Regions from separate parts of the Streptomyces sp. NPDC059256 genome, predicted to be linked through region 3. Evidence: riboswitches for the same ligand, from Rfam matches in the RefSeq annotation. Region 3 holds a riboswitch; each other region holds the start of a gene.

Region 1 (5,604 bases), on a different contig from region 3:
AGGTCAGGCGCCTCCGGTCAGTTCGGCGCGGACCTCGCGGGCCGCGGAGACCAGGTTCTCCAGCGATGCCCTGGTCTCGGGCCAGCCCCGGGTCTTCAGTCCGCAGTCGGGGTTGACCCATAGGCGCTCGGCCGGGATGGCCTCAAGCCCCTTGCGCAGCAAGGTCGCCGCCTCTGCGGCGCTGGGCACGCGCGGGGAGTGGATGTCGTACACCCCAGGTCCGGCTTCGCGGGGGTAGCCGTGGGTGGCGAGTTCGCGGGCGACCTGCATGTGGGAGCGGGCGGCTTCCAGGCTGATGACGTCGGCGTCAAGGTCGTCGATGGCCTGGACGATATCGCCGAACTCGGCATAGCACATATGGGTGTGGATCTGGGTGTCAGGCCGTACGCCGCTGGTGGTGAGGCGGAAGGACTCGGTGGCCCACTCCAGGTACTCGGCATGGTCGGCGGTGCGCAGCGGGAGTGTTTCGCGCAGTGCGGGTTCGTCGACCTGGATCACGGAGGTGCCTGCGGCTTCCAGGTCGTTGACCTCGTCACGGAGGGCGAGGGCGACTTGGCGGGCGGTGTCGCCGAGGGGTTGGTCGTCGCGGACGAAGGACCAGGCGAGCATGGTGACCGGGCCGGTGAGCATTCCCTTGACGGGTCGTTCGGTCAGGGACTGGGCGTAGGAGGTCCAGCGGACCGTCATCGGTTCGGGACGGGAGATGTCTCCAGCCAGGACGGGCGGCCGGACGTAGCGGGTGCCGTAGGACTGGACCCAGCCCTGTTGGGTGGCGAGGTAGCCGGTGAGCTGCTCGGCGAAGTACTGGACCATGTCGTTGCGTTCGGCCTCGCCGTGGACGAGGACGTCGATGCCGGCCTTCTCCTGGAAGGCGAGGACGTCGCGGATCTCGTCCTTGATGCGCTCTTCGTAGCCGGCGATGTCGATGCGCCCGGCGCGCAGATCAGCACGGGCGGTGCGCAGTTCATTGGTCTGGGGGAACGATCCGATGGTGGTGGTCGGCAGCAGGGGCAGCTGAAGGTGTGCGCGCTGCGCGACGGTTCGTTCGGCGTAGGGCTGGGAGCGGCGGCCGTCAGTGTCGGTGATGGCGGCGGTACGGGCGCGGACTGCGGGGCTGTGGGTGAGGGCGGAGTTGGTGCGGGAGGCGAGATCGGCCCGGTTGGCGGCGAGTTCGGTGGCGATGGCGTCGGTACCCTGGGCGAGTCCCTTGGCGAGGGTGACGATCTCGGTGCTCTTCTGTCGGGCGAAGGCGAGCCAGCGAACGATCTGCGGGTCGATGTCACCTTCCGCGTCGGCGTCCAGTGGGACGTGGAGCAGGGAGCAGGAGGCTGCCACGTCGACCTGGTCCGCGAGGCCGAGGAGGGTGCCGAGGGTGGCGAGGGACTTCTCGTAGTCGTTGATCCAGATGTTACGGCCGTTGACCACTCCGGCGATCAGGCGCTTGCCGCGGAGTCCGCCGGCGGCGGCGAGGTCGTCGAGGTTGCCCGCGGCCCGCTCGGTGAAGTCGAGTGCGAGGCCGTCGACGGGCGCCTTGGCGAGGACTGAGAGTGCCTGCCCGAGGCGGTCGAAGTAGGAGGCGACCAGGAGCTTGGGCCGGTCGGTGAGCGCGCCGAGATCACGGTAGGCGCGGGCGGCAGCGTTCAGGTCGGCCGGGGTGCGGTCCTGGACGAGGGCGGGTTCGTCGAGTTGCACCCATTCCGCGCCGGCCGCACGCAGGTCGGCGAGGACCTCCGCGTAGACGGGCAGCAGCCGGTCCAGCAGGGTCAGCGGTTCGAAGTCGGTTGCGACCCCGGGCGCGGGCTTGGCCAGGAGGAGGTAGGTGATGGGTCCGACGAGGACAGGTCGGGCGTTGAGGCCGAGTGCCTGGGCTTCCTTCAACTCGGCCACCTGCTTGGTGGAGTCGGCCGTGAAGACGGTGTCGGGTCCGAGTTCGGGGACCAGGTAGTGGTAGTTGGTGTCGAACCACTTGGTCATTTCCAGTGGTGCAAGGTCCTGGGTGCCGCGTGCCATGGCGAAGTAGCCGTCGAGTGCGTCCGCCGTGACGGCCTCACGGTGGCGGGCGGGGATCGCACCGACCATGACGCTGGTGTCCAGCACATGGTCGTAGTAGGAGAAGTCACCGGTCGGTACTTCGTGGATGCCGGCGTCGGACAACTGCTGCCAGTTCTCCCGACGAAGACCAGCCGCTGTTTCCCGGAGGGCGTCTGCGGTGACACGGCCCTTCCAGTAGCCCTCGATGGCCTTTTTCAGTTCCCGATGGGCCCCCTGGCGGGGGTAGCCGTACACGGTGGCTCGTGCTGCCGCGGCTGCGGACTGCGCTGTCACAGAACTCTCCTTCGCGAGATGTCTCCTGCAGTCCCGGGACGGGACGAGAACGCGAAGGGGTGACAGATCCGGCGGACCAAAGGTGCGCACTGGGCGCGGTCGTCCACCTGATATGTACTCCCCCAGACTACGTCTGAGGGTGCCCCCAACCCGCCCACGAGGTCACCGGGATACCGCGTACGAATGGGTCGTGCGCGGACAGCGGGCAGGTCTTCGGACTCGCGGGCACGCCTGCCGGTCTCCCGGCGGGCACCTACTGGCCGTCGCTTCCCAGAACCGTTGCCCGGATCCAGTGCGTATGACGGCGGTCGTTCCCACTCACCGCTGCGGGGCAGTCCCGGATTCCCACCGGGTTCCCTCTTACGACGCGCCTACCTGGAGGGCAGAGCGAACCAGCTGCACCCGCCACCCTAGAGGGATCGGTCAGCGTCGGACAGTAGTGCCCATATTCCGGACGGTGATATGAGACACGGATGGAGCAGGGTGGAAACGGCCCGACGTGTCCGGAGCCGTACGCCAGCTCGCTCCCCCTGTTCCCCGCGTGGCCACCACCACCCGCACAACAAGTCAAAACGACAACCATTCGATCGGACGGATCAGCCGAAGTGTTCCCGCCGGATGAGCTCTTCCCCCGGGGCCCGGGTCCACCGCTTGGCACAGGGATCGAGGCACAACGGCCCGCAGGGTCCCAGTGCCTTCGCATCGCCGTGTGCGACCTCGGTGCGCTGCTGGGGTCAGGCGCCACCGTCCGCCAGGCCATCAACGGATTCCACCGTGCAGAGGGTGAAGCAAAGTTGACGAAGTGGCACTGGTCCCGGGTGGGCGGAATCGCTGTCTGCGCTGGAATCGCAAGAAGGCTGGTGACGAGATCGATCGCCTGTTTCGACAGCGCGGGGCGGAACTGTTGGACGACATCCTGAGGACGCTGGGCAAACTGACTCCTTGTCGCAGATTCACCAACTCTCGCCGATTTCCCCTTGCGTGGCGACCGGAACCACTGGCGCAAGTTCCAGGGCCGAGAGGCGAATCACCCTCGCCTATGGGAAACTGGGCGTAGGAGGTTGCGGTGATTCCATCGCGAGTGAACTGAACTCCGCCACCACGAACTTCCCTGCTCAGCCAATGATGGTTGGTCGCTGCTCAGTCAGTGGTGGTGGGAACGATCGCGTCTCCATCGTCTGCACGATCTTCCCCTGCGCCCCGTCTTCCTTCGAGACGGGAGGACTCATATGTCTCTGTTCACCGGCGCCTACGCGAATCCGCTTGCATCGACCGCCCAACCAGCGATGCAGTCGGTCCTGAATGCCACTCGACAGACGCTGTCACTCGCGGGGGCTCCCAACGTCAACAATATGGCCCTGATCGTCGTTGCGCTCACGGGGTTCAAAGGCACACTCAATCACCCCTGGGCGGCCCTCCGAGAGCAGGAAGAGCACTACTCGGGCAGCCTGCTGAAGATCGCCGCGATGTATGCGGCATTCGACCTGCGAGCGAGTGCCGACCAAGTGGCATCCTCCGGCAGCGGCCTGAGCACCTGGCCCCAGATCGACGCAGCTCTCAAAGCACAGTTCAATCCGGAGATCACTGCCCACACGCCTTCGCTGATCAACGGCTCCACCCTGCTGAAGCCTGAGGACAAGAGCAGGAAGCCCGACTACTCGGCTGTTCTCACCCTCGGCACGGGTCCGGACTTCACCGTGGACTTCACCCAGACACAGAAGGACGCGTTCGAAAACATGATGGCGATCCAGGACAACCCTGGCGCCACGACGACGATCCATGGTCTGGGATACCCGTACCTCAACGGCAAGATCGCCGATGACGGGTTCTTCGACGGAACGTCCAAGGGGATGTGGCTGGCCGGCGACTACGCCCAGATTTGGCGGGCCGCGCGCATTCCCTGCATCAACGACCTGGACACCGCTCAGGGCACCACGCTATGGCATCTGGCGAAGTTGATGACCCTGCTGGCAGACGACAAGCTCGTTGGATCTCTGAGCAGTGGGGAAATGAAGGGCCTGATGGCGCGGGCCGGAAACTTCTTCCACCAGACCACCCCACCGATCTGGCCCACGGACGGACGCTTCATCGCCAGCCACGGAAAGGTAGGCATAGGACCACTGAAATCCAACAAAAAGGTCTTCTCGGAGGCTCTCATTGTCCGTGACACTCTGCGCGAGCTGGAGTTTGTTGTCATTTGGCAGAATGTGATTCAAGACGGGCAAACGCAGAGGAAGTTGTTTGAACCGGTCGCGACGATGGCAGAAGCCGTGATGAATTCCTTCGTGCCCTGACAGTGACTTCCGAAGGATGCGGTTCCGGAACTGCTGGTGGTTGATCCGCCCAGTATCCTGCGCCAGGCTCACAGGCAGGCAGAGGGCTATTCGGTGTGAGTCGGTCCCATGACTGAGAACATGACTGAGGAGAAGGCCCAGCTCGGTGTCCCAGCACCACGCTGTGACGAACGTCGAATCGCCCGGACAGACGATTCCACGTCACCGAGAGATGGGATACAGGGAGGAATCGTGACGCCAACGACCCACGTGTTCTTGGGAAAGAACTGCGACGGAGGTGTCAGTCCGGCGATGCAACTCAGGCTGGGGGCCGCCGAAGCAGGTCTGACTGCCATCTACAGCGTTTCTGGGTTTCCCGGCACGATCACCGAGTGGGCGGGGCTCCGCCAGAACCACGGCGCGGCACATCCAGGTGGCCAGCACACGACCGGGGACGCAGTTGATGTCAACTACGAGTCCAACCCGTACATCGTTGTCCGCACACCCACCTTGGCCGGCGAGGTCGTCTACGGCGGCGAGGCGCCATCCACATCAGCCCCGCCCGCCTCCGCCTTGCGGATGATGCGACTACGCGCAACGGTGGTGTTCGACCGGGCCGTGGCGTTCCTCACGAGTTCGTCTTCGGTGGCGAGCATAGGCGCCAGGGCTCCTGGAGAGCCGACCACAAGTGTCTTCCAGCGTTTCGGTGTCGCGTCGAACGCGTTGAGCCGCTACCTGCAACTCGTGTTCAAGCCCACCGTACCGTCGACGTTCGTTCCACCGCCGCGCCTCATCCGCACTCCGGTCGCCCATGCGTCTACTGCCTCCAAGGCGACCCTCCTCGCAGGGATTTCCGCAGCGGAACGATGGCCGGACACCGTGGCTGCCTCGAACATCTCCGCCGCCCTGTCCGACCCGGCCTTCGCAGCGAACCATCCCGGCTGGAGCACCGACGTCGAGTTCTGGTTCACTCAGATCCTCCGCGACTACGAGGTGGCCCGTATCC
Region 2 (5,604 bases), on a different contig from region 3:
CAAGACGGTCCGCCTGTTCCTCGCCGAATCGTGCGATGACGCGCCGGCCGAGCTGCTGCTGGAGGTCTGGCGCTGGTGGGACGGCAGCTTCAGTCACCCTGACCGCCCCCGCGGCCACCCCAACTTCCCCCGTACTGGCCTGCTGCGCTACGTCGGCGACCCCGATGGACGGATGCGCCGTCTGGCGCTGGACGATCCGGAGTCCACGCCTGCCGACGTCGCACATCTCGCTCGCGACCCCGAGGCCGAGGTGCGCCACCGCGCGGCCGAGGACACCCGGCTGTCACCGGCTGACGCGGTGAGGTTTCTGAACGACCCGGCGGCTCACGTCCGCGGGGCCGCCCTGCGCAATCCACGGCTGCCTGCCCGCGTCCTCGCCGCGCTGCTGCACGATCGCGACACGGCATGCGCGGCGGTCACCAATCCGGCGATTCCGGTCCCTGTCCTGCATCGCATCCTGGCCACGGTCGCGGCAGCCGTGGCGGCCCGAAGCTGATCAGCATCAGACCACCGGGCAGCCGTGGCGGTCTGACCCTGAGCTCCGGCAGACCGCTGCCCCGGTGGATCGAGTTGGCCCACCGCAGAGGCTTTCGCCCGGGCAGGCGCTGGAGGATGCCATCGCGCAGATGTGTGCCGGTTCCGCGCGCCCCTCTCACCGGGAAGGCGGACAGCCGCCCCGGCCACCTGTCGGGTTGGTGGATTGCGCCACCCGACCGAGGCTTCGCCGTGTGACCTGCGCTGCAACTGCGGCCCAGGCATACGATCCGGCCGCGCCGTCTGTCATGATGACGCCGAAAGGCGACGGCGGATCGAGGAAACCGGTGTGAATCCGGTGCGGTCCCGCCACTGTGATCGGCGAGCGAACCCCAAACAGACCACTGCCCCTACGCGGGTGGGAAGGCTGGGGCGAGCGTTGACCCGAGAGCCAGGAGACTCACGCGGTCGCCTCCTCGACAGACTGGGGCGGATCTCCCCAGAGGGGAGTGTGAGTCGGGATGCCCGAAGGGCAACGTTCCGGGGCTCCGGCGCCGTGCCGGGTCGTCGTGTGCCGGGACTGCTGCTGCGGCAGCGCGAAGGTGACCGGTATCGATCACGCGGCGCAGGTCGCCGCGCTGAGCCGGGACCTTCCGGTACGGATCTCCGAGTGTCTGGACGTCTGCGACCAGGCGAATGTGGTCGTCGTCCAGCCCTCGGCTGCGGGACGCGCCGCCGGTGCCCGTCCTGTCTGGCTCGGCCTCGTCAACGACCCCGCCGCGACCGACGACATCGTCGACTGGGTGCGCGCGGGCGGCCCCGGAGAGGCCCCGCTGCCGGAGATCCTCGGCCTGTACGCCTTCACCCCGCCACGGCGGGTCCGTGACGCGTCGTCCGCCGACCCCCGCTGAACCCTGCCAACCGACCGCGGCGCAACGGCGTCCGCGGTGAGAGGACCGACCACACCATGGCGAAACGCTCCCTGTCCCTGCTGGCCGCTGCCGCTTTCCTGGTGGCGGGCTGCGGCGGTGGCACATCAACCGACCGGGACGATCCCGCCGCCTCGGGATCCGCAACCGAGGGCTTCCCCGTCACCGTGACCAACTGCGGGGTGAAGACGACGTACGAGCGTCCGCCGCAGCGCGCGGTGACGCTGAACCAGCACGCCACCGAAGTGCTCCTCGCTCTCGGTCTGGAGAAGTCGATGGTGGGCACCGCCTATCTCGACGACAAGATCCTCCCCGAGTACCAGGACGCCTATCGGGGGATCAAGGTGCTCTCGAAGGAGTACCCGTCCTTCGAGGTGCTGCTGAACGCCGAACCGGACTTCGCCTACGCCGGGTTCGCGAGCACCTTCGACGAGAAGGAGGGCCGCAGCAGGGCCGCTCTCGCCAAAGCGGGCGTCGACTCCTATCTGAATGTGGAGGAGTGCCCGACGGGACCGGTGACGATGGCGATGATCGGCGAGGAACTACGCGGCATCGGGAAGATATTCGGGGTTCCGGAGCGTGCGGAACGCGAGGTCAAGAAGGCCGAGGCGGCACTCGGTGCGGTCGACAAGAAGCTCGGCGGTGTCGATGCGCTCAAGGTGTTCGTATACGACAGCGGGGACAAGACGGCGTTCACCGCGGGTGGCGCGGGCGTCGGCAACGAGATGATCAAGGAGGCGGGCGGGGCCAACATCTTCGCCGATCTGGACAAGCAGTTCGGTGATGTCTCGTTCGAGCAGGTCGCCGAACGGGCCCCCGAGGTCGTCGTGATCTACGACTACGGGGACCAACCCCTTGCGGCCAAGAAGAAGTTCCTGCTGTCGCACCCGGCGCTCCAGGACGTGCCCGCCATCAAGAACAAGCGGTTCGCGGTACTCCCGTTGTCCTCGACCGTGCTCGGGGTGCGGGTACCGGCGGGTGTGGACTCGTTGGCCCGTCAGCTGCACCCGGACCGCTTCCGGTGACGGGCGCGCCCCGGGCCCTGGGTGACGTTGCCTCGGCTGTCACCAAGGCTCCCGGGCCGACCGCCACCGCCGCGGTGGGCGGCCGGGGCCGACCTCCGTACGGACTGGTGCTGGCCGTGCTGGCGCTGCTGGTGCTCCTCGCCGCGACCGCGGGGATCGCCGTCGGGTCCATCAGCGTTCCCACCGGGCAGGTCTGGTCGATCGTCCTGCACCATGTGCATCCTGGGCTCGCTGACGTCACCTGGACCCCGGTCCGCGAGACGATCGTGCTGGATGTGCGGCTACCCCGGGTCCTGTTGGCCGGGGTGGTCGGCGCCGGTCTCGCCGTCTCCGGCATGGCTCTCCAGGCACTGGTCCGCAATCCGCTGGCCGATCCGATGCTGCTCGGGGTGTCCTCGGGTGCGTCGGTCGGCGCGGTGTCGGTACTGGTCCTCAACATCACTGTGTTCGGGCTCGTGACCCTGCCGGTTGCGGCGTTCGCCGGGGCGCTCGCAGCGCTGGTCGCGGTGTACTTCCTGGCCAGGTCGGGGGGTCGGATGACCACGATCCGGCTGGTGCTGGCGGGGGTCGCGATGGCGGAGGTGCTCTCCGCGCTGGCGAGTTTCCTGATCGTCACCTCCAATGACCCGCACAAGACCCAGTCGGCTCTGCGGTGGATGCTCGGCGGACTTGCAGGCACCACCTGGTCGATGGTGTGGCTACCGGCCGTGGTGGTGCTCGCCGGTACGGCGGTGCTGCTCGGGGTGACCCGTCCGCTGAACCTGCTGCTGGCCGGTGAGGAGGCGGCGACTGCGCTGGGATTGGATGTGCACCGGTTCCGTGCCGCGCTGTTCGTACTGGTGGCGCTGATGATCGGCACCATCGTGGCAGTCAGCGGGCAGATCGGCTTCGTCGGGCTGATCATGCCGCACGTGGTGCGGCTGCTGGTGGGCGCCGACCACCGCCGTGCGCTGCCCGCAGCGGCGCTGCTGGGCGCGGCGTTCCTCATCATGGCGGATCTGGCCGCCCGGACCCTGATGAGTCCGGAGGAGGTCCCCGTCGGCATCCTCACCGCGCTCGTCGGCGGACCGTTCTTCCTCTGGCTGATGCGACGGAGGACCTCATGACGGCACCGCTGACGAACGACCAGGGCCCGCGGCCCGGCCTGCTCGACCTCCAGGAGGTATCGGTGGTCATGGGTGACCGGGCGCTGGTGGACGGAGTCTCGCTGTGCGTGGCACCTGGGGAGATGGTCGGGCTCGCGGGTCCCAACGGTGCGGGCAAGTCGACCCTGTTGCGCACGGTGTACCGGACACTGCGTCCCACCTCGGGCCGGGTCCTCCTGGACGGCGACGATGTGTGGGCGCTGCCCGGCAAACGGTTGGCGCGGCGACTCGCCGCCGTCCTCCAGGAGAGCGCCGGGGACTTCGAGCTGTCCGTGTACGACGTGGTCGCGATGGGCCGGACCCCGCACAAGCGGGCGTTCGCGGGTGATGACGCCGACGACCGGGCGATCGTCACGGACGCGCTGGAGCGCCTCGATGTGGCACCGCTGGCCCCGGTGCCGTTCGACCGGCTCTCCGGAGGGGAGAAACAACGGGTGCTGATCGCCCGCGCCCTCGCCCAGCACACCGGGACGATGGTGCTGGACGAACCGACGAACCATCTGGATCTGCGCCATCAGTTGGATGTGCTGCGGCTGCTGCGCGAGCTGGGCGTCACGGCCCTCGTCGCCCTGCACGACCTGAACCTCGCCGCCGCGTTCTGCGACCGTGTCTGTGTCATGGAGGCCGGCCGGGTGGTCGCTCTCGGCGCCCCCGCGGAGGTACTGACGACGGGGCTGCTCGCGGATGTGTACCGGGTCGACGCCGAGGTCACGGCGCACCCTCGTACCGGGACCCCCCACATCACCCTGCTGACGGGTGCGGAACAGTTCCCGGACCGGGCATGAAGGGTCCCCGCAACCATCGGGTGCGGCAGCCGATCCCGCGCGCCGCCCCGGCGGCGGAGGTCAGGGCCGCGCTGCTCGACGTGGCGGGGCTCGGCGGCTTCTTCGCGGTACGGCTGGGCGGCCCGGACCTCGGCTGGCACCCCGTCACCGAATCGTACGCTCGCGGGTTCCCGGACCTGGTCGCCGCGACGGCGGCCCGGCACCGCAGCCCCGAGCCGCGGCTCGGCGCGTCGATCGCCCAGCTCGGGCACGCGGCGCGGCTCTGGTCCCCGGTGCTGGCGTGCACGGTCCTGCACGGGATAGTCCCCGATCTATCGGGGCTCCAGCGCGCCGACGAGGGCCCGGCCCTCCGGCTGCCGGACGCCACCGGGCAGTACGCGGAGGGGGTGCCCCGACTGGCCGACGAGTTGTACGCGGCCGTGATGACCGGTCAGTTGGATCCGCTGCGAGCCGGGCTGCGGGTGAAAGTGGCGCCTCGGCTCCTCGACGGCAACTCGGCGTCCGCCCTGGTCGAGGCGGGCCGCGCGATCCTTGTCGCTCGCCCCGCTGCACGGGAGCGGCTCACTGTCCTCATCGACGAGCTGTTGCGTACCCGGCGTCTCGCCGGGACCGGCCGGATCACCGGCCCGGAGCTGACGTTCCGGCGTCGCAGTTGCTGTCTCTACTACCGGGCCCCAGCGGGCGCCAAGTGCGGAGACTGCGGGCTCCTCGACCGCACAACCCACGGCAGCCAGCACCCCGACGGCTGACCGTCCGCTACGGCCGGCAAGCCTGGCACGGGTACGGTTGTTGGGGCTGCCTTCCGTTGCCGGCCACGGCCCCGGGCGCCGGGAGGCAAGGGGTGGGCTGGATTCAGAACGCGGCGACCGCCGCCTCGGCGACCGTACAGTCCTCCTCGATCGTGCCGCCGCTGACACCGATCGCTCCCACTACCTGGCCTTCGTGGACCAGAGGGATGCCGCCGGCGAAGATGACCACCCGCCCTTGATGCGTATGGGCGACACCGTAGAGCGGCCCCGCGGGCTGCCCGTCGCGGCCCAGGGCTTCGGTGGTTCTACGGTAGGCACAGCTGGTGAAAGCCTTGTCGATGGCGTGCGTGATGCTCCCCAACTGGGAACCGTCCATCCGGATGTGCGCTACCAGGTGTGCCCCGGCGTCGACGACCGCAATGTTGCACGGCACACCGATTTCCGTGGCCCTGGCCTCGCCCGCCGTCAGGATGCGTCGCGCGTCCTCAAGCGTCACT
Region 3 (5,604 bases):
GCACAGCACCGCCCCCACGGCCATCGCGGGCAGCCCCAACACCCTCGGCGTGGTGGCGTCGAGGAGCCCGTACGCTCCCGCGCACAGACCGCACATACCCGCCAGCATCAGCGCTCCGGTGATGCGCCGGGAGGTCCGTGTCGCGGTGCCGGCTCGGCCGTAGCCCCGCGAGTCCATGGCGGCGGCGAGCCGCAGGGAGCGTTCGAGGGCGTCTTCGAGCACGGGGACGACGATGCCGCGCAGGGCACGCATGCCCTTGGTGCGCCCCGCGCGCAGTCGTCTGGCGCGGTGGACGCGCTGCACGCTCTGGACGAGTTGGGGGGCGACGCTGAGGGACACGGTGACGGCGACGCCGAGTTCGTACAGAGCGCCGGGCAGGACGCGCAGGGCGCGTTTGGGGTTGGCGAGGGTGTTGGCCGCGCCGATGCAGCAGAGCATGCAGGCGATGCGGAGTCCGTCGGTGGCCGCGGAGAGGAGGGCCTCCAGGGAGACGGGTCCGCCAATCTCGATGCCGGCGTACCAGTCGGGAGTGGGGATGTGGGGCAGGGAGAAGAGGAAGTGGTCGTCCGGGGTGATGCCGGTGGCGAACACCGCACGGAAGACGACCCTGATCGCAACGACGATCAGGGCGAGGTAGAGGTAGTACTTGAAGCCCCGGGCCCACGGGGCCTCGGTGCGCCGGGCGGTGATGACATAGCCGAGGACCGCGATGACGAGGAACAGCAGCAGTGGGTTGTTGGTGCGGCTGACGGCGGTGGCCAGGGCGAGGGCCCAGATCCACCAGGCCACGGGGTGCAGGGTGCGGGGGAGTCGGCGTCCTCGGGCGTCCGGTGGCGTTGATCCGGTGGTGCCGGGACGCGTGAGATGCGGGGCGGAGGCCATGGAGTCCTATTCGGCGCGGCGGCGCTTGGCCGCCACGACGGCCGCACCACCGATGAGGAGCACCAGTGCGCCGCCGGCCACCACGGGGACGAAGGAGCCCGAGTCGTGCTCGGCGTCCGCGGCGGGGGCGGCGTCGACGACTCGCGCACCGTCCGAGACCGAGAGCGCCCCGGACGGTTCGGACGGTTCGGACGGGACGGGTGACGAGGGTGACGGAGCGCTTGAAGTCAGGCTCGGGGCGGCGCTCGTGGGAGCGGAGGGCACCGAGGACGGAGGGCGGGTCGGCGGGAGGGTCTTCCTGGTCGGCGCGGGTGCGGGGCGTGTCCGGGCGGGGGCGGGCCCGGTGTCGGTACCCGGTGGTAGTGGACTCGCCTTCCGGGTGGGTTGTGACCCGCCAGGCTTGCCGCCCCCGGTCGGCCTGGTGTTGTGTGCGCGCAGTTGGTCGGGGGTGACGGTCGGGCGCCCTCGGGTGCCCTCGATGTCGGTGCCGCCGAAGATCCACAGGTCGACGCTGCCGGGCTTGGGCTTGTACAGCATGGCGCCGAGTTGGCTGTACTCCCAGGTGTTCTCGCCGGGGTCCGCGTGCCAGTACGACCAGTAGGCGGACGCGGGCGGGGTGAGGACGCAGTCGTCCTGGTCGGGAGTGGGGAACTGCTTGCCGCTCCGGTGCCCGCTGTACCCGATGCGACAGATGAACGCCGGACCGTCGTGGCCGGTGCCGGTCGTGCGCCAGCCGCCCTGGTTGAGCAGCTCGTACCCGGTCGTGGGTGTGGTGCCGCACGAACGGTAGATCGGGCCGCCCCACTTGCCGAAGTCGACCGCGAGCACCACACCGGAGGAGGCGGTGCACGCTCCCATCGGCTGGGGTGCGGCTGCCGCGGATCCCGGTGTCGCACCGAGGACGATGAATGCCGTCGCCAGCGCGGCCACCGCACGCGTCGCACGGGCCGTGGATCCTGTCATGACCGCCTCCCCGGCGAAGTGCCGCGGCGGTTGCGGAACACGATGAACAGCGAGAGCCCGGCGACGGCGAGTGCGCCGGCTGCGGTCCCGAGCACGGAGGCAGGGAAGCCGGTCGTGGCCAGATCGCCACCGGGGCCGGCCGAACCTCCCGTGACGGAGCCACCGCCGCTGCCGGTCCCACCGATGTCGCCGGGTGTGACGATCTGCGGTACGGAGGGGCCGGGAGAGGGCGCGGGCGGACCGCTGGGCTGCGGGCTCGTACCGGTCAGATCACGGATGAGTACGCCGAAGGAGATGCCGGTGGTGCCTCCGACGGCTTGGGTCGAGGCCCGCAGGTCGGAGCCGCGCTGGCCTTCTTTCGCGACATCGAACCCGCCATCGGCGTTCTGTTGGGCTGCCAGGAACTTCCGTGCCTTGGCGATCTGCCGACCGTACTTCGACGAGTCCAGCGACAGCCCCTGGACGGCCAGTGCCGCCGAGTTCACCGAGTTCCCCGCGGCGCCGGGGAAGCCTCCGTCACCGAGTTGCCTGGTGGCGATCCAGGCGAGTGCCTTGCCGACGCTCGCGTCCGCCGGGGCGTCGCCGACGAGCGCCAGGGCCATGGCGGCGATGGCCGTGGAATCGACATCGGAGTCACCGGTCGCGGGGACCAGACTGGGAAAGGCGCCGGACGGGTGCTGAAGGCCCTTGAGATAGGTCACCGGCTCGGCCGCGGCGTCCTTCTCTCCGGCCCGGATCTGTGCGATGACCGCCAAGGAGTGGGCGAACACGGACGGGGCGTAGGTGTAGGCGCCCTTGGCGGCGCAGCTGCGGTCCGGGGCGGTGCTCGGCGCCGGGCACACGGCTTTCGCGAGACCCGCGATCAGGTCCTGGCCGCCGAAGTCTCGCGGATCGCGCCCGACGGCCTGGGCGAGCACGGCGGTCTTGCCGATGGATCCGCCCCCGGCGTACTTGGTGCCGATCCTGGTCCAGTCGTGCACGGTGCGGCCTTCGCCGTCCTTGCCGCCAAGGTCGAGGAAGTCCACGATCCCCCGCAGCTTGCCGTTGTTGAGGCCGGTCGCGGCGAGTGCGTAGGCGCCGTCGATGGTGAGGCCGAAGTCCGCTCGGGTCGATCCGCCGCCGATGCCGTAGTACCGGCCCTGCCGGAGGTTCGTCGCGCTGGTGAGGTAGGCGACGCCTCTCTTCAGGTCCGGGCCGTCCCCGCTTCCGGAGCCCGGGGGAGTGGGCACCGGTGCTGTGGGAGTGGGAGTGGGAGTGGGAGTGGGAGTGGGAGTGGGAGTGGGAGTGGGTGGTGTGGTCGGTTCGGGCTTCTTCGTGGTGAGGTCCGCGAGGCTCGTGTCCTTGCCCGCGAGGGTGGCGATCGCGGTCGCGTACACGACCGATTCGGTGGCGCCCTCCTCGAATCCGAAGCCGCCGTCGGGGAGTTGCTGCCGGGACAGCCAGGAGACCGCGGCGTCCGCACGCACCCGGTCGCCGAGGGCCCGCAGCGCCTGGGACGCGTACGCCGTGGCGATCACACTGCCCGTGGTGGCGCCCGTGTAGCCAGGGAAGGAGCCGTTGGAGAACTGAGCCCTGCCCAGGTAGTCGCGGGCCTTGGTCACTGCCGTGCGCTGATCGCCCGCTTTGTGGAGCGCGAGGACGGCGAGACCCGTGGTGGCGGGGTCGCCGTCACAGTTCTCACCGGGGCCGATCAGGATGCTGCTGACACTGCCGTTCCGGCACTGGAGCCGAGCCAGCCTGGCCACCGTGTCCACCGGGGGCCGGACGCCGCCACGCAACAGCGCCAGCACCCCGAGTGCCTGTCCATCGGTGTACGCCGCGTTGCGGAAGTCGCCCTTGGCGGTGCAGCCGGGTGTGTGGGTGCCGGACTCCGGGCCGCTCACACAGACGTTGTCCACCAGATCGGCGAGCAGGTCGTGCCCGCCGAAGTCACGGGGGTCTGCCTCCGCCACCGCTGCGACCAGGGCGAGGCGAGCAGCTGCCGTTGCGTCCGGCGGCTCGCTCCGACCCGCCGCATAGGCGTAGGCATCGGTGGCGGATCCCAGGAAGGCGATCGTCCTGTCCAGGGTGGCACTCTTGCCGTCCGCAGCGGCGAGGGCGAAGGCGGCCTCGGTGGTGAGGAAGTGGTTGGGCGTTTCGGAGCCGTCGTCCACCACTCGCTCACCGTCCGTCAGCTTCCCCCGCACCCAGGCGGCGGCCTTGGCGATCTTCACCTCGGCCGGTGGCACGTTGGGCACCTCGGGATCGGGCCCGGGAGTGCCACCTCCCGCTCGCACTTCGTCAGGGGTGAACGTCGGTCGCCCCGTGCTGCCACCGATGTCCGTGCCGCCGAAGACCCAGGCGTCCACGTCCCCCGGCCGGGGCCTGCGGTCCATCGCCCCGTACTGGCTGTACGACCAGTCGTCGTCACCCGGTGCGGCGACCCAGTAGGACCAGTACGCGGTCGCCTGTGGCGTGAGGACGCAGTCCTCCACGGCCGGAGTCGGGTACTGCGTACCGGAGTTGAAGGATCCGTGGCCGATGCGACAGATGAACGCCGGACCGTCGTGGCCGGTTCCGGCCGTACTGAAACCAGCCTCGTGCAGCAATTCGTAGCCGGTGGTGGGAGTGGCATCGCAGCCCCGTTCCACCGCGCCGCCGAACGGCCCGAAGTCCACGGCGACCACGGCACCGGCACTCGCGGTGCACTGCGCCATCGGGTCGGCCGCGACCGGGGGAGCGTTGACGAAGGCGACACCGGTGCCGCCGAGAAGAAACACGGCCGACAACAGCGCCACCAGCGCTGTCCGCCTTCTCCGTCCGACTCTGCCCACCACGGCTCCTCACATCAGCCGTGCGACGGCCGTGGTTGAGGGGCCGCTCCCCGAGTCATCGCAGGCGGGAAGCGCCGGTCGACCACGCCGTAGTCCGCGACGGCGCTTCTCGCTGAAAAACTGTTGCTCCAGGCATTCCGACTCGCCCGGCTCCGGCCGGGCCTACGGTTGCGGGTCAGCGCCGGATTTCGACCGGCTTTCCCTGAAGTGCAGTGCGTATCAGCCGGATTGGAACATGCAGATAAAGACAGCGTCAAGGTGACCTGAATCGCAAGTGGGTGATTCCCGGCCACCGTCGTGGCCGATCTGGTGCACTCGCCACCGCTCGGGTAGCGTCCAGGGCTGCCACATGGGGGAATCCGGTGTGAACCCGGAGCTGACGCGCAGCGGTGTGGGACGGCAAGGACCGTTCCGAGCCCGAATGCCCATGCGGTGCAGCAGCGCTCGAAGCCGTACCACGCGATTGGACGACGGCCCGAACTCGCCTCGGCCGCACGGGTTTTCCGCGGTCCTGTGCGCCCGGCGCCGGCGTCCCTGTCACCACAGGAGCAGGCCATGCACCGTCCCTCGACCTCCCGCCGCCTCACCTTGGCGGTGCCCGTAGCCATCGGGCTCATCGCCCTGACCGTGCCGCTCGCGGCGGCTACCTCCACACCGGCCCAGATCGCCACCTCCAAGACCAACGGCGTCGCCTACCTCAAGTCCCTCCAGGCGGCGGACGGTTCGTACGCGGGCTCCGGACTCTCCAACGAGTGGGCCTTCAGCGCCTTCGCCGCGGCCGGTACCGCGGTTGTGGACGTGACACCCGGTGGTGATGTGACGAAGAACGCCCGAACCGTCTATCGGAACCTGCTGACCACGGCCGGTTGGCCCGCGGCCTCACCCGTCGTCACCGACTACGAGCGGGGCACGCTGAACGCCTACGCGGCGGGCATCGACCCCGCCC
Region 4 (5,604 bases), on a different contig from region 3:
GGGTGGGTCAGATGGGTCGGGAGTCTGCCGGGGGGCCGGTGGGGTGACGATTCCGTACGGGGGCGGGGTGGCGGTCTCTCGCCGGGGGTGCTGTCGGATGCCCGCCAGGGGGATGCCGGCCTTCGCGAGCCGTGCCAGGGTCCCTTCCCGCAGTCGTGCGCCGGTGTCCGGGAGGTCCCGTATCCGCCAGACCTTTGCTTCGGGTGTGAGATCCGCCGCATCCAGGAACGTTTCAGCACAGAGCAGCGCGGCCCTCGGGCCATCGTCCGAACGGGCCAGCAGCAGTACGTCATCGCTGTCCCCGATCCGCAGTCCGGCGCCACCGTCGTGGTCCGCCGCGGTCAGTCCGGCGCCACCGCCATGGTCCGCCGCGGTCAGTCCGGCGCCACCGCCATGGTCCGCCGCGGTCGGTCCGGATGTGTCGGCGGCCAGCAGGGTCACATCCGCGCGCAGGGCGTCCACGTCGCCGCGCCCGTCGTCCAGGGCGAACAGGAAACGCCCCGACAGGGCCGCCGCCCGATCGCTGGCGCAGAGCAGTTCGTCCAGCGCCCTCAACCACCGGCGTACGCCGCGCCCCGAGCCGTTTCCCCCCAGTCCGCCCAGTCCGCCCAGTCCGCCCTGCCCGGCCAGTTCGCCGAGTTCGCCGAGTTCGTCCAGCCCGGCCAGTGGCGAGGCCACGATGTTGCGCACCCGCTCATGGGTCGCGGACGGCAACAGCCCTGCGTTCCCCAGGAGCTGGGCCAACTCTCCGCCGCACTGCTCGTCGAGTCCGCGCAACTGCACATTGCCCCGAGAGGTGAGGTGCAGTTCGCCGTCGCCCAGCCGTCGGGCCGCGGTCAGCAGTGCCTCGGCCTGCGCCGGGCGCAGCACACCCCCGGGTATCCGGATCCGGGCCAGTGCGCCGTCGTCCGCCCGGTGCAGCCGCAGGGAGCCGGGGCAGGCGTCACCGCGCCCCCCGGAGGGGGTCGTACCGGTGGCGCCGGCTCGGGCCGGGCGGGGTGAGGTGGGCATGTCGGCGAGCATACCGACCAGTCATGACCGTCATTTGGGACGGTATGAGCCACGGCAGTAAGACGGTATGAACCGCACCGAATAGGCGACCCTTACTATTTCGGGGACGGGCCACCCGGTCCGGCAACGCAGAAGGCGACAGTGGAGGAAGCCCGGTGTGAACCCGGCGCGGTCCCGCCACTGTGAGCCGGCCGGACGAAGGCAGTCGTCGGGGCGGCGAGTCAGGAACTCCCGTCGCCAGACACCGCCCGGGGCGTGGACACCCCGAGGAAGGCCCGATGCCGTATGCCGCACGCACCGAAGACCCCTTCGACCGATGGACCGACCAGCCCGCCGAACTCCCCCGGCGACGCCCCCGACATCGTCCTGTTGTCGACGTCCGACACCGATCTGCTCAGTGCCCGTGCCGCGGGCGGCCCGGTCGGCTTCCGCTACGCCAACCCCTCCCGCACCGCCCTGGACGACCTGCCCGCGCTGCTCGAAGGCGCCGGGCTGGTCGTCGTACGACTGTTGGGCGGGGTCCGTGCCTGGGAGGAGGGGCTCGACCGGATTCGCGCCAGCGGTCAGCCGCTGGTGGTCCTCACCGGTGAGCAGGCGCCCGATGCGCAGTTGATGGCCGCCTCCACCGTCCCCATCGGCATCGCCGCCGAGGCCCACGCCTATCTCGCCCACGGTGGCCCGGCCAATCTGGAGCAGTTGGCGCGCTTCCTCTCCGACACCGTCCTGCTCACCGGCCACGGCTTCGACCCGCCGGCGCCCGCGCCCTCCTGGGGGCGGCTGGAGCGCACGTCCGGCAGCGAAAACGGTGCAGGGGCCGGTGCTGCGGCCGGTGCTGCGGACGGCCCCACCATCGCCGTCCTCTACTACCGCGCCCACCACATGAGCGGAAACACCGCGTTCGTGGACACCCTGTGCGGGGCGATCGAGGCGGCGGGCGGCCGGGCACTGCCGCTGTACGTGGCCTCGCTACGGGCGCCGGAGCCCGAGTTGATCGAGGAGTTGCGGGCGGCCGAGACGATCGTGACGACCGTGCTCGCCGCCGGCGGCACCCGGCCCGCCGAGGCGTCCGCCGGCGGTGACGACGAGTCCTGGGACGCGGGTGCGCTCACCTCGCTCGACGTACCGATCCTCCAGGCCCTGTGTCTCACCGGGTCGCGCGCCGACTGGGAGGAGAACGACGAGGGCGTCTCCCCGCTGGACGCGGCCAGCCAGATCGCGGTGCCCGAGTTCGACGGGCGGTTGATCACCGTGCCGTTCTCCTTCAAGGAGATCGACGCCGATGGGCTGCCGGCCTATGTCGCCGACCCGGAACGCGCCGCCAGGGTCGCGGGGATCGCCGTGCGGCACGCCAGGCTGCGCCGCATACCCGCCGCGGACAAGCGCCTCGCGCTGGTCCTGTCCGCCTATCCCACCAAGCACTCGCGCATCGGCAACGCGGTCGGCCTCGACACCCCCGCCAGTGCCGTCGCCCTGCTGCGGCGACTGCGCGCCGAGGGCTATGACTTCGGCACCGAGGACGTGCCCGGGCTGGCGTCCGGGGATGGTGACGAGCTGATCCGGGCGTTGATCAACGCGGGCGGCCACGACCGGGAGTGGCTCACCGATGAGCAGTTGGCCCGCAACCCGGTCCGCATTCCCGCAGCCGACTACCGGCGCTGGTACGCAACCCTCCCCGAGGAGTTGCGCACCGCTGTGGAGGAGCACTGGGGGCCGCCGCCCGGTGAGATGTTCGTGGACCGGTCGCGCAATCCGGAGGGCGACATCGTCCTCGCCGCCCTGCGGCACGGAAACCTGCTGGTCGTCATCCAGCCGCCGCGCGGCTTCGGCGAGAACCCCATTGCGATCTACCACGACCCCGATCTGCCGCCCTCGCACCACTATCTGGCCGCCTACCGCTGGATCGCCACCCCTGACGCCGAGGGCGGCTTCGGCGCCGATGCGATGATCCACCTCGGGAAGCACGGCAATCTGGAGTGGCTGCCCGGCAAGAACGCCGGACTGTCCGCGGCCTGTGGACCCGATGCCGCGCTCGGCGATCTGCCGCTGATCTACCCGTTCCTGGTCAACGACCCCGGTGAGGGCACCCAGGCCAAGCGTCGGGTGCACGCCACCCTGATCGACCACCTCGTACCGCCGATGGCCCGTGCCGACTCCTACGGCGACATCGCCCGCCTTGAACAGCTGTTGGACGAGTACGCGCAGATCTCGTCCATGGACCCGGCGAAGCTGCCCGCGATCCGCGCCCAGATCTGGACGCTGATCCAGGCCGCGAAGCTCGACCACGACCTCGGGCTCGCCGACCGTCCCGACGACGACGGCTTCGACGACTTCCTCCTCCACGTCGACGGCTGGCTGTGCGAGGTCAAGGACGCCCAGATCCGCGACGGACTGCACGTCCTGGGCCAGGCGCCGGCCGGTGCGGACCGGGTCAACCTGGTGCTGGCGATCCTGCGCGCCCGCCAGATCTGGGGCGGTACGACCGCGCTGCCCGGGCTGCGGGAGGCGCTGGGGCTCGATGAGTCCGCGGCGACCCGCACCACCGCCGACGAGGCCGAGGCGAAGGCCCGGGCGCTGGTGCAGGCGATGGACGACGCGGGTTGGGACCTCGCGGCCGTACCAGCCGAGCACGGTCAGCAGGTCGCCGACATCCTGCGGTTCGCGGCCGTCGAGGTCGTGCCCAGGCTGGCGGCGACCACCGACGAGATCGATCACACCGTCCGCGCGCTGAACGGCCGTTTCGTGCCCGCGGGGCCGTCGGGTTCGCCGTTGCGCGGACTGGTCAATGTGCTGCCGACCGGCCGCAACTTCTACTCCGTCGACCCGAAGGCGGTGCCGTCCCGGCTGGCCTGGGAGACCGGGCAGGCGCTCGCCGACTCGCTGCTCAACCGCTACCGCACCGACAACGGCGAGTGGCCGACATCGGTGGGACTGTCCCTGTGGGGTACGAGCGCGATGCGCACCGCGGGCGACGACATCGCCGAGGCGATGGCGCTGCTGGGCGTCCGCCCCGTCTGGGACGACGCATCGCGGCGGGTCACCGGACTGGAGGCGATCCCGCTGGCCGAACTGGGCCGGCCGCGCATCGATGTGACCCTGCGCATCTCGGGCTTCTTCCGGGACGCCTTCCCGCATGTGATCGGGCTGCTCGACGACGCCGTACGACTCGCGGCCTCGCTGGAGGAGGGCGCGGACGACAACTTCGTCCGGGCACACACCCAGGCCGACCTCGCCGAGCACGGCGACGAACGCCGCGCCACGACCCGGATCTTCGGCTCCAGGCCGGGGACGTACGGGGCGGGCCTGCTCCAGCTCATCGACTCGCGCGACTGGCGTACGGACGCCGATCTCGCGGAGGTCTACACGGTGTGGGGCGGCTACGCCTACGGCCGTGAACTGGACGGGCGTCCGGCGCGCGCCGAGATGGAGACGGCGTACAAGCGGATCGAGGTCGCCGCGAAGAACACCGACACGCGGGAGCACGACATCGCGGACTCGGACGACTACTTCCAGTACCACGGCGGCATGGTGGCGACCGTGCGCGCACTGCGGGGCACCGCCCCGGAGGCGTACATCGGTGACTCGACCCGCCCGGAGACCGTCCGGACGCGCACGCTGGTGGAGGAGACGTCCCGTGTCTTCCGGGCGCGCGTGGTCAACCCGAAGTGGATCGAGGCGATGCGACGCCACGGCTACAAGGGGGCGTTCGAACTGGCGGCGACCGTCGACTACCTCTTCGGGTACGACGCGACGACGGGCGTGGTCGCGGACTGGATGTACGACAAGTTGACCGAGACGTACGTCCTGGACGCGCAGAACCAGGAGTTCCTGCGGCAGGCGAACCCCTGGGCGCTGCACGGCATCGCGGAGCGTCTGTTGGAGGCGGAGTCGCGGGGCATGTGGGAGAAGCCCGACCCGGCCGTTCTGGCGGCGCTGCGGGAGGTGTTCCTCTCCACCGAGGGCACCTTGGAGGACGAGGCGGAGGCGGCGGGCGGCGACGCCTGAGCCGACACCGGCCCGGACGGCCCTCGGTGGGGCCGTCCGGACCCGTCGGCCGGTGGTGGACGGCTACCGCTCGTTCCGCCAGCGCGGTCGCCGGGCGTTGGTGATCGCCCGCAGCACCCATTCGACCGGCCCGTACGCATGACGGTCCAGCCACCAGCGGCTCCACACCAGTTGCACGGCGAACAGGGAGAGGGCGATCAACACCGCAGTGGCCGGACCCACCCGTCCGACGAGGGCGAAGCCGAAGCCCGTGAACAGCACGGCCAGGACGAGCGACTGGCTGAGGTAGTTCGTCAGCGCCATCCGCCCGGCAGGCGCCAGCGCCCGACCGATGCGGGCACCGCGGGCGGTCGCGACCAGTTGCAGCACGGTCGCCGCGTACGCGGCGGTCAGCAGTGGGGCCGTCAGCAGATCGACGGCGACCGCGAACGACAGGAAGTCCACCCCCTGGGTCCCCTGCGATGCCCAGGCGTAGAAGACGGCACCGGCCAGACCCACCGGGAAGCCGATCCACTGGAGCCGCCGCAGCAGGGTGCGGTGCGCTGACACATTCGCCAGCAACTCCTTCTTGCCCGCGGCGAGTCCCACCAG

Evidence for each region. A riboswitch is a leader RNA that binds a small molecule or an ion and turns the genes downstream of it on or off. The one in region 3 is predicted to bind cobalamin.
Region 1: linked by a shared signal. The riboswitch ahead of metE (5-methyltetrahydropteroyltriglutamate--homocysteine S-methyltransferase) and the one ahead of ACFXJL_RS28510 (prenyltransferase/squalene oxidase repeat-containing protein) in region 3 are both predicted to bind cobalamin.
Region 2: linked by a shared signal. The riboswitch ahead of ACFXJL_RS32255 (hypothetical protein) and the one ahead of ACFXJL_RS28510 (prenyltransferase/squalene oxidase repeat-containing protein) in region 3 are both predicted to bind cobalamin.
Region 4: linked by a shared signal. The riboswitch ahead of cobN (cobaltochelatase subunit CobN) and the one ahead of ACFXJL_RS28510 (prenyltransferase/squalene oxidase repeat-containing protein) in region 3 are both predicted to bind cobalamin.

What each region holds. Positions count from the first base shown of each region.
Region 1 is NZ_JBHYZO010000007.1:53,746-59,349, forward strand. Features, by position in the region: gene metE (5-methyltetrahydropteroyltriglutamate--homocysteine S-methyltransferase) at 4-2,325, opposite strand; cobalamin riboswitch at 2,512-2,719, opposite strand; gene ACFXJL_RS17790 (hypothetical protein) at 3,555-4,619, shown strand; gene ACFXJL_RS17795 (peptidoglycan-binding protein) at 4,911-5,604, shown strand, end outside.
Region 2 is NZ_JBHYZO010000029.1:17,709-23,312, reverse strand. Features, by position in the region: gene ACFXJL_RS32260 (hypothetical protein) at 1-496, shown strand, start outside; cobalamin riboswitch at 754-957, shown strand; gene ACFXJL_RS32255 (hypothetical protein) at 996-1,385, shown strand; gene ACFXJL_RS32250 (ABC transporter substrate-binding protein) at 1,442-2,428, shown strand; gene ACFXJL_RS32245 (FecCD family ABC transporter permease) at 2,425-3,534, shown strand; gene ACFXJL_RS32240 (ABC transporter ATP-binding protein) at 3,531-4,358, shown strand; gene ACFXJL_RS32235 ((2Fe-2S)-binding protein) at 4,355-5,107, shown strand; gene ACFXJL_RS32230 (heme-binding protein) at 5,211-5,604, opposite strand, start outside.
Region 3 is NZ_JBHYZO010000020.1:38,169-43,772, reverse strand. Features, by position in the region: gene ACFXJL_RS28520 (energy-coupling factor transporter transmembrane component T) at 1-882, opposite strand, end outside; gene ACFXJL_RS28515 (hypothetical protein) at 889-1,845, opposite strand; gene ACFXJL_RS28510 (prenyltransferase/squalene oxidase repeat-containing protein) at 1,842-4,541, opposite strand; cobalamin riboswitch at 4,772-4,901, opposite strand; cobalamin riboswitch at 4,963-5,108, shown strand; gene ACFXJL_RS28505 (hypothetical protein) at 5,214-5,604, shown strand, end outside.
Region 4 is NZ_JBHYZO010000002.1:558,613-564,216, forward strand. Features, by position in the region: gene ACFXJL_RS06940 (cobalamin biosynthesis protein CobG) at 1-1,023, opposite strand, end outside; cobalamin riboswitch at 1,102-1,262, shown strand; gene cobN (cobaltochelatase subunit CobN) at 1,297-5,013, shown strand; gene ACFXJL_RS06950 (DUF418 domain-containing protein) at 5,077-5,604, opposite strand, start outside.